DNA from 4 places in the Anoxybacillus kestanbolensis genome. Region 3 is predicted to be linked to each of the others. Evidence: predicted binding sites of a transcription regulator. Region 3 holds the regulator's gene; each other region holds the start of a gene.
The links. Region 3 encodes Rex, which represses fermentation and respiration genes when NADH is low (regulators of the CRP and FNR family bind a similar motif). Its sites were predicted from a motif close to TTGTGAAATATTTCACAA; they were not measured.

Region 1 (3,185 bases), on a different contig from region 3:
TCTGCTAATAGTCCCATTGGAATACGAAGCAACGCTCCTCCTAATACAGGGATTCCTACCATCATTCCTTTTTGTGCAGGGGTCAATCTTAAATCTTCCACAATAAACGTTCCTGTTGCCCCAAGAATCACCCAGATCATAAAACTAATATCAAAGTACAAAAAAGACGAAAGAAGTGTCGGTAAATGACCAACTCGAAGAAATTGTTTTAATCGTTCCATCTTTATTCCCCCCCTCGCTTTATCGTTTGACAATTTTATCGTAAAAAAATTTATCGATCAGTACTGTTATATTGTTCACAATTTTTGTTATGTTCACAAAACTTTCATACGTTCTTTCATATGAATAAAATGTTTGTAGAAAAAAGACAAGTTCCCAATTTACACAAATAAGGAACTTATCGCCTGTATGGATGAATAGAAAAAAGCCGGCTATTCGCCGACCTTTTCTTTTTGACGCCATGCTTTTGGGATGTAGATGCAGTACGGTTCGCTTGCTAAGTAGTCGCCTGTAACCGCATATGCTCTTGAACGCGATCCACCACAAACGTAACGAAATTCACATACGCCACATTTTCCTTTATATCCGTCTGGATTTCTTAACTGTTTGAAAATTGGAGAATGGCGATAAATATGGGATAACGGTTGTTCACGTACATTCCCTGCTTTTACAGGCAATAGTCCACTTGGATATACGTCACCAATATGCGAAATAAATACAAAACCGTTTCCATCGTTTACTCCTTTTGGGGCACGCCCTAGTCCGTCTACTTGTCCAGTTAATCCTTTCATTAGCACATCTTCATAACGAATGTCACCGTGAATTTGACGTTCTCGCATTTTTTGTTGTAAAACAACGCGACGATAATGTTGTCCTGCTGTTGTTTTTATATCAAACGGTACACGTTTGCTCGTTTCGTAAAGCCAACGAAACACTTTTTCATGCTCAACAGGCGAAATCATATCTGTCTTTTTTCCCCTGCCCGTCGGTACGAGAAAAAATACACTCCAAAGCACGCAGCCGAGCTTTTCAACAAGTTGCACCATCTCGTCAAGCACATGAACGTTATAACGAGAGATGACTGTATTTATTTGAATGGGAATGTCGAGTTCGTGTAAATATTGAATCGCTTTCATTGTTAAGTCGAACGAGCCAGATGTTCCACGAAAGTGATCGTGAATTTGAGCGTTTGGTCCATCTAAACTAAACGCCCAACGAGCAAGGCCTACTTCTTTTGCTTTTCGGATCGCTTCTTTTGTCACGTTTGGTGTTGCACTTGGGGTCATCGATACACGAAGTCCTTTATCAATCGCATATTTAGCAATATCGTACACATCTGGACGCATAAGCGGATCTCCACCTGTAAACACGAGAAGAGGCTGATCCATTTCATAAATATCATCAATTAATCGCTTCCCTTCTTCAAACGTTAATTCACGCGGATCACGGTGATACTGTGCTTCGGCCCGACAATGAAGACAATTGAGCTGACATGCCCGTGTTAACTCCCATATAACAATAAACGGATTTTGTTGAAAATCACGCATATTTCATCCCTCCGATTCGCTCACTACTTCTCATTGTACAAGAAGGAATATTTATATCATGTGACATTGATCACAAAAAATCACATCCATTTATCTTGTCACTGTTCTGACAAATATGCACGTCCTTGCATTTCTAATATAAAATAGATAGTATATACGATATAAGGTATACAAGGAGGTGGAATATATGGCGAAAGTGCAAATTAAAGTGATGGATAACGGTTCATTTCGTGTGACCGGAGATGTTGAATTAATTGATATGGAAGGAAACAAGTTTGAAACAAAAGAAACGTTTTCTCTCTGTCGTTGCGGGCTCTCACAAAATATGCCATTTTGTGATGCATCTCATAAAGGAAAATTTCAATCCGTCGTTCGCGCACCAAAAAACGAATAAGCCCGGCTTTTATTCCGGGCTTTTTACTTTGTTAGCGCTCCATCAGCGACATGCGCGGATTCAATATTTGATTGGGGCTTTTTAATTGAAAACATCCTGCCCCATCGACAACATCAATCGTCATTTGTTCATCAAAGAAAATGAGCCGATGTTTTTCCATCCAAATCGGCATATCGTTTGTTTCAATCGCTACATCATGTTCGTCTAATTGCTCGACAAGCAGTAACATAGGCACTCCATTGACAGCACAACCACAATCATCTGTATCATATGTAAGCTTGACGTGCTTGTTTCCACGAACACGACGAAGTTGTTCGATCGCTCGTTCCGTGATCGTAATTTTCACCATTTACACCTCGCTTACTTTTTTAAAAATGCCCGTTTTCCCATTTTTTCGACGACCGATGGAAATAATTGATACACGCGACTTCCTATATGCATCCAAAACGGAAAATTCACTTCACGCGTTGGAGTAAGCATCGCATCAACGACGCGCTTGGCGACAAATTCCGGACGAAGCATCCATCGTTTCACGTTTTTCACATATTCTCCGGACGTATCAGCGACAGTAAAAAAGTTTGTTTTGATCGGTCCTGGGTTCACAGCAGTGACAAAAATGCCATACATGGACGCTTCCATTCGCAAGCTATTTGTAAATCCAAGGACAGCATGTTTTGTTGCGGCATATACGCTCGATTTTGGCGTTGCGATTTTTCCTGCTTGAGATGCGACATTAATAATGTGGCCGGACCGCTTCTTCATCATATGTGTGTACACTTTTTTTGTACACGCGATCAATCCGAGCACATTGACATCAAACATTTGCTTCGCTTCTGAGAGATCGATATGCTCGACATACCGAAACACACCGAACCCCGCATTATTGACGAGAATATCGATATCGACGGACGCAAGTAATCGATCAAATACAGCATCTACTTCTTCTTGATTACTAACATCTAGCGATTCATATACGCAGGGGATGTTGTACGTTTGTTCAATATGTTGCGCAATTTGCGCCAACTTTTCTTTTGAACGAGCGAGCAATATCGGTATTCCCCCGCGCTTCGCTACTTCGTATGCGATTTGTTCGCCAATACCGCTCGATGCTCCTGTAATGACGACGTATTTCCCTGCTAACTTCATGATCTCACCACTTCGTACATATATATTTGACCATCTTTTTGTTTTTTCACCGCTCCGATCGCTTCTAAATAATCAAGTTGACCAATCGCTTCAGACAT
Region 2 (3,185 bases), on a different contig from region 3:
TGTCGTATTTCGACCAATATCAGATGCGTGTAAAAAACGATCAGCAACAAATTGTCCGTTTTCTCTCTCTTTGAGCGTAATTAAAAACGGAAAATCGGTGTATTGTTTCGCATAATTCGTAAAGTATGGAACTTGACGGTCGACATAAAACTCTTTTAAAATGACGTGCCCCATCGCCATCGCTAAAGCACCGTCTGTTCCTTGTTTCACGCTTAGCCATTCATCTGCTAGCTTTGTCGATTCAGCAAAATCTGGGCTAATGGAAACGACTTTCGTTCCTTTATATCGCACTTCTGCCAAAAAGTGCGCGTCTGGTGTACGCGTCATCGGAACATTTGATCCCCACGTCATAATGTAACCGGCATTGTACCAGTCACTACTTTCCGGAACGTCCGTTTGATCTCCCCAAATTTGCGGCGAAGCCGGAGGTAAATCGGCATACCAATCATAAAAGCTTAAAATCGGTCCACCCATAAGCGACATAAAGCGTGCCCCAGCCGCATGACTTACCATTGACATCGCTGGAATTGGTGAGAAGCCGACATTCCGATCCGGTCCATACTTGATTACTGTGTAAAGTAAGGAAGTGGCAACAAGCTTTAATACTTCGTCCCACTCTGCACGAACAAATCCACCTTTGCCACGTGCTTGTTTATAACGCTTTGCCTTTTCTGGATTTTCAACAATGCTTTTCCAAGCATCAAGCGGATTTGCATGTTGTTGCAACGCTTCGCGCCACATATTTAACAACACGCCACGAACGTATGGGTATTTGACACGAAGCGGACTATAAATATACCATGAAAAGCTTGCCCCACGCGGACAGCCTCGCGGTTCAAAATCAGGCATATCCGGTCCTGTTGTTGGGTAGTCAAGTTTTTGACCTTCCCATGTGACGATGCCGTCTTTCACGTAAATATTCCAACTACATGAACCCGTACAGTTGACACCATGTGTTGAACGGACAACTTTGTCATGTTGCCATCTTCTGCGATATATTTGTTCCCAATCGCGATCTTGATATGTGACTTCACTATGCCCATCCGCTTGCCGTTCAATCGGCTTCACGTAGTTCAACCGCTTGAACAGCGGTGATTTTTTTTTCATATCGCTCACTCCTCTTTGTATGAAATCCTTCTATCTTCACTATAAAACGGGACGTGATAAATAAATGTGAGGTACCTCACATGTTTTTTAATTGTCACAAATATGTCGAAATATTATATAAAAAAAGACTAACCCTTAACGGATTAGCCTTTAATCTCATCTATTCTTTTTGCTAATTGTTCTTTTTCTTCGGCTGATAGTAACTTTTCAGCCATCGGGAAAAGCACTTGCTCTTCTTTCGCAAAGTGATCAGTTAAAATCATATACGCGTTCATTACATATGAAGCTAATTGTTTCGCTTCTTCTGAACGAATCGTTTCTGTCTTTTGTAAAAATGTTGCAATATTTTGTTTCGCTTCTTGATGTTCGTATTCCATAACTGCAATGGGACCGAACTGTTTGCCGATATAGCGTTCCATCATCGGAAATAATACATCTTCTTCGCGACGAGAGTGAGGATCTAAATGTTGCAAAAATTGCTGTACTTTTTCACGTAAACGAATAAGTGCTTGAACAACATCTTCCTCTTTACCATCGTAAATGCCTTTCGCTGCAACAAAAAGAGCATATTTTTCTTCATTTAATGGACCGTGTTCGTCTTTTAATCGTTGCAATGGCGGACATAATGAAACGGGTTCATGCCCAATGAGACTGCAAGGTGAAAAATCCATCGTCATCCCTCTTTTCTTCATGTGCTTACACATTTATTGTATAGAAGGAAAACGATTTTTCGTGTGATGCACGTCACACCTTTTGTCTAAAAAATGAACGTTTATTGACTATTCAATGTTGCAATATGACGATGGACAACCTTCACAATTAATTTGCTTTTTTAAATAGTCTAAGCTATGAATGATAATTTTTCTTCCCTTGAAAGAAATGATACCTTTACTTTTTAATGTATTTAATTCACGATTTACACTTTCACGCGATGTAGAACTAAAATTCGCTAAATCTTGATGTGTAACAGGAACATCTAATAAAATGCCATCTTTCGTCTGAATACCATAACTATTAGCCATACGAATGAGTGTAGAATATAAAGCTCCCTTTTTGCCGTATAAGACGAGATCACGAAATTTCGTATGTTGTTTGCGGAAATGATCGGTCATCATTTTCAAAAACTCAACAGCAAACTCTGAGTTGGCAAGCAACTCTTTTTCAATATCTTCATTTTTAATTACAAGTACTTCACTATCCTCGAGCGCACGACCGTTAAATAAATATCTCCCATTATCTGAAAAAATCATCAACTCACCGATGACAGCACTCGGCCCACATAACCGCAAACATAACTCTTTTCCATCACCAGAAAATTTACTAATTTGAAATTTGCCAGATAAGACGACAAAAAAGTTTTGGCCCATTTGCCCTTCCTGAAATAAAAACATTCCTTTTTTCACTTTCAGCGTTTTATACGCTAACTTTTTTAATTGTTCAAAATTTTTTTTGCTAATAAACTGAGACATACGTATGCCTCCTTTTCATGAAAAATATTTCTGATATAACGAACGAGCAAATGTAACATCTTTTGTACCGTGCACAAGCATGCGACCGTCAGCAAATAAAACGACACGATGTCCTTCGAGTTGGGTCATCAACAAATATTCGTTCCCGTGTACTTGTTGACCGCTTGTTTTCATGTGTTCCATCATTTCAGTTATACGAAATGGATGACCATGACGAATTTGTACTGTATCTCGTCCACATAAGACGGACATCTTCGCTTTTTCCCTGTGCAAAGCTGGATATGTGCGATCTCTCCCGCAAGACGGACAATGTTCGTTTTTTAGTTTATCAACTCGTAAAAACCGATGTTCGTTTTGCCAAACATCAAACATAACGAGCGAACGTCGGATCTTTGCAACATCTCCCACTAATATTTTTAACGCTTCCGTTGTTTGATACGCAGCAACCATTTGTACAACAGAAGAAATAATACCAACGTTATCGCAAGTCAAATGATAAGAAGGCAAATGATTGACGAAACAGCGAAAACATGGCGTTTCTTCGGGAATGATCGTAAAAGAAAGACCATAACTTCCTACACAAGCACCGTATATCCATGGAATTCGATA
Region 3 (3,185 bases):
TCACGATTTGGTCAAGAAAATAGCGATCGTGGGAGACGATAAGAATGGCCCCATCGTAATTTTTTAAATATTGTTCAAGCCATTGCAACGTTTCCATATCTAAATGGTTTGTCGGTTCGTCTAAAATGAGCAAATCGGGCCTTGTAAGGAGCAGTTTACCAAGCGCTAGCCTCGTCCGCTGTCCACCGCTTAATGTAGATACTTTTGTCGTATAATCGTACTGTGGGAAGCGGAGACCATGAAGAACCGAACGAATATCTGCTTCATATTGATAGCCGCCTTTTTCTTTGAATTCTGTTTGTAAACGATCATATTGCTCAAGTAGGCGCTCATAGTCAGCATCATGTAAACTCATTTGTTGTTCTAGTTCGCGTAATTGTTTTTCCATTTGTTGTAGCGGGGCAAACACATCGAGCATTTCTTCCCAAATGGAACGATGAGCTTGCAACCCTGTATATTGATCTAAATAACCGATCGTTACGTGTTTCGGTTTAATGATTTCGCCTGTGTCGTATGACAACTGTCCGGCAATGATTTTTAATAATGTCGATTTTCCCGCGCCATTTCTTCCAACTAACGCAATACGGTCTTTTTCTTGTATTTCAAGCTTAATGTCTGATAAAACTTGTTCCGCTCCATATGATTTGGATAGTTGATTTACTTGTAAAATGATCATTCTTTCTCACCTCAATCTTCTTTTGATAGTGTAACGTACTTTCTTGATATTCGGCAACACTAGTGTACGAATAACAAATTTGACAAAAATAATAATAAAGGGTACAAAGGAAAGACAGAATGAAAAAAATAGTGTATAGTTTAGAAGTGGGGAGAATTTTTTAGACGTATAGGAGAGAAAAATGAAAGCGCTAACTATTTGTGAAAGGAAATGTGGGGGATTGACTCGTGAATAATGAACAACCAAAAATTCCGCAGGCGACCGCAAAGCGACTACCGTTGTACTATCGTTTTTTGAAAAACTTGCATGCATCAGGCAAGCAACGTGTATCTTCAGCGGAGTTAAGCGAAGCTGTAAAAGTCGATTCAGCAACGATTCGCCGTGATTTTTCATACTTTGGTGCGCTTGGAAAAAAAGGATACGGATATAATGTGAATTATTTGCTGTCGTTTTTCCGAAAAACGTTAGACCAAGATGAAACGACAGAAGTAGCGTTATTTGGCGTCGGTAATTTAGGGACAGCATTTTTGAACTACAATTTTAGCAAAAATAACAATACGAAAATCGTAATGGCGTTCGATGTTGATCCGGATAAAGTGGGAACAAAAGTCGGAGGGGTTCCGGTTTATCATTTAGATGAATTGGAAGAAAAGCTTGGAGGGATTACGGTAGCGATTTTAACCGTTCCTGCTCAAGTTGCCCAGCCGATTACTGACCGACTTGTTCAAAAAGGCATTAAAGGGATTTTAAACTTTACGCCTGCTCGCTTGCATGTGCCAGAACATATTCGTGTTCACCATATTGATTTAGCGGTCGAATTGCAGTCACTCGTTTACTTTTTAAAACATTACGGAAATGAGTAAACCTCCCGTTTACGAGCGGGAGGTTTTTTTTCGTAAAGAACGAATTCCTGCGCCGAAATCAAATGTAGCAATTAAAATAAATAGCATCGTTGTGATGTCCCAAATACCATCATCGGCGGTATGGACAGCAAAATAAGTAAATAAAATGCCAGTGAGAAAATAAAACAACGGTTCAGACTTCATGAAAACAGCCTCCAAATTACGAATTGCATTCGTTCTGCCTCACGCATAATGCTTTCGATTTCTTCAGCAAATAATGTTTGAATTGCAACGACAAAGGTGTTCATCAGTACATGTGCTGCAATAGGTACGATAATACGCTTTGTTTTGACATATAGGAAAGCAAATACAAATCCCATCGTTGCATAAAGAAGCAAATGTTCGAACTCTAAATGAACAACAGCAAATAAAAGCGAGCTGATGATGGCTGATAAGAAAAAGTTATATTTTTGATACAGCGTTCCGAAAATAATTTTTCGAAAAATGATTTCTTCTAAAACTGGACCAACGATTGAAGTGACGAGCATAAGAGCTGGTGTAAGTTTGACCATTTCGACGATCCGTCTCGTGTTCTCGGACCCCATTTCGACCCCAAAGAGGTGTACTTCGATGTTTGCTGCAACGCCTTGGGCGAAAAGAGCGAGCAAAAACCCCCCAATTGCCCAAAAGAATGACATGCCAATCGATGCTTGATGGCGATCATATGAGTATTTCATATCTTCTTTCATAAAATAAAGAACGAGAAAAAGAGCAATCGAGAAACTAATAACAGCCCAATAACCAGAAGCGATCGAAAAAGCTATTTCTTTATTTGATGCGTTGACAAAGCCGCTATGTGCAAGTAAAGGGACGCCGACTAAGCTCGATAGCTGCATGGCGATATATGTAATGATGACATACCGATATTGTTTTTTCACATGGTCAACCCCTTTTTACAAAATAAATACTTTTTCATTTTACCATATTTTTTGTATGAATTTCGAAAGGAAAGACATAATGAAAGAGGGAAATATGTATTGAAAAATTTTTAACTTCCTACTTGCAAAATTGAAAAAAGTTCATTAATATAATAAGTGTGTTAGCACTCAATAAGAATGAGTGCTAATAACGGAACGAAAATCTAATTAAGGAGGTCGTTTGCCGTGTTGAAGCCACTAGGCGATCGTATTGTCATTGAATTAATTCAAACTGAAGAAAAAACAGCGAGCGGAATTGTCTTACCAGACACAGCAAAAGAAAAACCACAAGAAGGAAAAGTTGTGGCAGTTGGTTCAGGTCGCGTTCTTGATAATGGTGAGCGCGTAGCTCCAGAGGTAAGCGTTGGTGACCGCATCATCTTCTCAAAATATGCGGGTACAGAAGTAAAATATGATGGAAAAGAATACTTAATTTTGCGTGAAAGTGACATTTTAGCTGTGATTGGTTAATCGTTCGCCTGATAACATATAAAGCGTACAAAAATACTTAACAAAAAAAATCATCATCAAGGGGGTAAGATGTATGGCAAAAGAAATTAAATTCAGCGAAGAAGCTCGTCGTGCGATGTTACGCGGTGTAGATAAATTAGCTGATGCAGTAAAAGTAACATTAGGTCCAAAAGGTCGTAACGTTGTATTAGAGAAAAAGTTCGGTTCTCCATTAATTAC
Region 4 (3,185 bases), on a different contig from region 3:
ACGTATTCATTTGCATTAAAAATAACCCATGGCATATGCCGTGGGTTATTTTGTTTCACGATGTAATGTGTGGCGTTTCAAACGTGGGCAATATTTTCTTAATTCCAGTCGTTCAGGATTGTTACGCTTATTTTTCGTTGTTATGTAGTTGCGATCTCCAGTTTCTGTACATTGTAAAACAACTTTCACACGCATATAGGCACTCTCCTTACAAAAGAAAATAGTAATCATTACGTTTTGTATCATAATATAAACTTTGTCAACAATCGTAGTCGGAATCATTCCGACTACGATTGAAGATGCTCTTTCATAAATTGTGGAAGACGGAAACATTGGCTTAAAACATCAGCGTTTGCATATTTCGTTTGCTTTGTGAAGGTGTGAAGTCGGTCAAATAAAATCGGCTGTTTTGCACCAAGAGTGAAGCTCCATAGCCCGCCAGGATACGTTGGCACAGTAGCCGTATATACGTGAACGTGCGGGAATAAATGACGAATATTTGCATATGTTTGTTTCAATACGTCCATATGGAAAATCGGCGATTGGCTTTGACAAACCATCATTCCATCTTCTTTGAGCGCTTCATGCACACTTTTATAAAAATCGTATTCAAATAATACTTGGGCAGGACCAATAGGATCAGACGAGTCAATGATAATGACATCGTACGTATTCATATGATCTTTCACAAATTGAACCCCATCTTTATACACATACTGTACACGAGGGTCGGAAAGATTTCCAGATACTTCAGGTAAATGTTCTTTACATGCTTGAACAACAAGTTCATCGATTTCGACGAGATGGATTTCTTCTACCTCTTCATATTTCGCCACTTCACGAGCTGCACCACAATCGCCCCCACCGATAATTAAAACTTTTTTTGGCGACGGATGAAGAGAAAGAGGAACATGTGTGATCATCTCATTGTAAATATGTCCATCAATAGAAGTTGTTTGTACAATTCCATCAAGCACAAGCATTCTTCCAAAGTCATATGAGTCTAAAATCATCACATGTTGAAATGGTGAACGTTCTGAGTAAACGATCTCCTTGATACGATAACTAATCTTTAAATTTTCACGCTCATCTTCTGTTAACCATAGCTGTCCATTTTGCTCTTTTATGTAGTTCATGGCTTCCTCCTCTAACAATGTATTTTGCGCCTTCTTTATATTAATACATTTGTGCATGAGTTTGCAAAGGATGAGAACATCAGATAAAAAAATTGCAATAGTCATTTTATTCGCAAACGTTTACAAAAATAAAGTGTTGACAGTTCTTTTAACATTTACACGAATGCATTGAAAAACAGAACAAAGAGGAGTAGGATAAGTGTGAAAAATATCACAAAATAGAAAGAGAAGTGAGAAAACAATGGAAGCTTTACAAACATGTAAAGAGCTTGCATTAAAGAAGCGCTCCATTTTGCAAACATCGCCTCTTCAATACATGATTCGTGCTGCGTTGGCAGGTGTATACATTGGTTTTGCTCTCGTTCTTTGCGTACGTATCGGACAATACTTTTATGAGGCGCATTCACCTGTAACGTATTTAGTGAGCGGTATTTTCTTCGGAATTGCCCTTGTGTTGATTATGTATGGCGGTGCAGAACTATTTACAGGGAATACGATGTATTTTACTGTTAGTACGCTTCAAAAAGAAACGACGATTGGTGACACGCTTCGTAACTGGGTGGCGTGTTATAGCGGCAACTTGCTTGGTGCGATTTTCTTCGCCTTTTTGATTGCACAGTCAGGTATTTTTCATGACATTCCGATGGATCATTTACTTTTTGCAATTGCTTTGAAAAAAATGCATGCAACAACGGTACAATTGTTTGTCAAAGGGATTTTATGTAACTGGCTTGTTTGTTTAGCTATTTTTATTCCAATGCAAATGAAGGAAGATATGGCAAAAATGTTTGCGATGATTTTAATCGTTTTCGTCTTTTTTGCTTCCGGATATGAACACTCTATTGCAAACTTTGTTATTTTTTCACTTGCTTTAGCTGTCGAGCATCCAGATACAATTCATGTAGCAGGGATTATCCATAACATCGTCCCTGTAACGCTTGGGAATATCATTGGTGGTTCATTATTTATGGGGGCGTTATACACATATCTTTCATCTAATAAACAATCTACGCCTGTGTGGAAAGGGGCGTTTGGAGTAAGAAAAATATTGAATAAGTAAAAAATAGTCGGGATATGTTCTCGACTATTTTTTTATTTGTTATAATAAAAGCTATTATTTTATTTCATTTTTCTGTCTATGGGGGGATTTATGATGTATTTTCAACAAAAACATGTGCAAAAGTTTATGAACAAATATAAAGATCGAGCACGCTTGCTTATTTCATGCCCAGATCAACCAGGCATTGTGGCCGCTGTCACTACTTTTTTGTACGAAAAGGGGGCTAATATTGTGGAATCCAGTCAATATTCGACAGATCCTGAAGGCGGTACGTTTTTTTTACGAATCGAGTTCGATGCTCCGAATATATCAGAAAGAAAAAAGACGATAGAGAAGGAATTTGCAACGATTGCACAACAGTTTGAGATGAATTGGCGATTGAGCTTACATACACATGTGAAAAAAGTAGCGATATTTGTTTCAAAAGAAGAGCATTGTTTATTAGAGTTACTATGGGAGTGGCAAGCGGGTGAATTACTTGCAGATTTTGCTCTAGTTATTAGCAATCATGAGCAAATGAGAGAAACGGTAGAGTCTTTTGGAATCCCATACTATCATATACCGGTAACAAAAGAAACAAAAGAGGAAGCGGAAGAAAAACAAATCCAACTATTAAAGGAACACGATGTGGATGTCATTGTGCTTGCTCGTTATATGCAAATTTTATCACCACATTTTGTTGCAACGTTTCCAGCACAAATCATTAATATTCATCATTCGTTTTTACCGGCATTTGTTGGCGCACGACCATATGAGCAAGCTTATCGACGCGGAGTGAAACTGATCGGTGCCACTTCTCATTATGTAACAGATGATTTAGATGAAGGCCCAATTATTGAACAAGATGTCGAGCGGGTGGATCATAAGCATCATGTAGAAGACTTAAAGCGAATCGGGCGCATGATCGAAAAAACGGTTCTTGTCCGCGCCCTAAAATGGCATTTAGAAGACCGTGTCATTATTCATGAAAATAAAACAATTGTTTTTAA

Region 1: the regulator Rex is predicted to act here: its motif matches at 1,606-1,623, upstream of BO219_RS05470 (TIGR04053 family radical SAM/SPASM domain-containing protein).
Region 2: the regulator Rex is predicted to act here: its motif matches at 1,840-1,857, upstream of BO219_RS05360 (hemerythrin domain-containing protein).
Region 4: the regulator Rex is predicted to act here: its motif matches at 1,336-1,353, upstream of BO219_RS03220 (formate/nitrite transporter family protein).

Annotation. Positions count from the first base shown of each region.
Region 1 is NZ_MQAD01000005.1:603,558-606,742, forward strand. It holds gene BO219_RS05465 (nitrate/nitrite transporter) at 1-221, opposite strand, end outside; gene BO219_RS05470 (TIGR04053 family radical SAM/SPASM domain-containing protein) at 432-1,547, opposite strand; gene BO219_RS05475 (CDGSH iron-sulfur domain-containing protein) at 1,735-1,941, shown strand; gene BO219_RS05480 (iron-sulfur cluster biosynthesis family protein) at 1,973-2,290, opposite strand; gene BO219_RS05485 (SDR family NAD(P)-dependent oxidoreductase) at 2,302-3,087, opposite strand; gene BO219_RS05490 (MBL fold metallo-hydrolase) at 3,084-3,185, opposite strand, start outside.
Region 2 is NZ_MQAD01000005.1:581,592-584,776, forward strand. It holds gene BO219_RS05355 (nitrate reductase subunit alpha) at 1-1,107, opposite strand, end outside; gene BO219_RS05360 (hemerythrin domain-containing protein) at 1,251-1,778, opposite strand; gene BO219_RS05365 (Crp/Fnr family transcriptional regulator) at 1,887-2,576, opposite strand; gene BO219_RS05370 (ThiF family adenylyltransferase) at 2,592-3,185, opposite strand, start outside.
Region 3 is NZ_MQAD01000032.1:4,663-7,847, forward strand. It holds gene BO219_RS13190 (ABC-F family ATP-binding cassette domain-containing protein) at 1-676, opposite strand, end outside; gene BO219_RS13195 (redox-sensing transcriptional repressor Rex) at 904-1,539, shown strand; gene BO219_RS13200 (YdiK family protein) at 1,549-1,722, opposite strand; gene BO219_RS13205 (CPBP family intramembrane glutamic endopeptidase) at 1,719-2,456, opposite strand; gene groES (co-chaperone GroES) at 2,682-2,966, shown strand; gene groL (chaperonin GroEL) at 3,040-3,185, shown strand, end outside.
Region 4 is NZ_MQAD01000005.1:165,095-168,279, forward strand. It holds gene treR (trehalose operon repressor) at 1-19, shown strand, start outside; gene rpmG (50S ribosomal protein L33) at 46-195, opposite strand; gene speE (polyamine aminopropyltransferase) at 288-1,136, opposite strand; gene BO219_RS03220 (formate/nitrite transporter family protein) at 1,378-2,196, shown strand; gene purU (formyltetrahydrofolate deformylase) at 2,290-3,185, shown strand, end outside.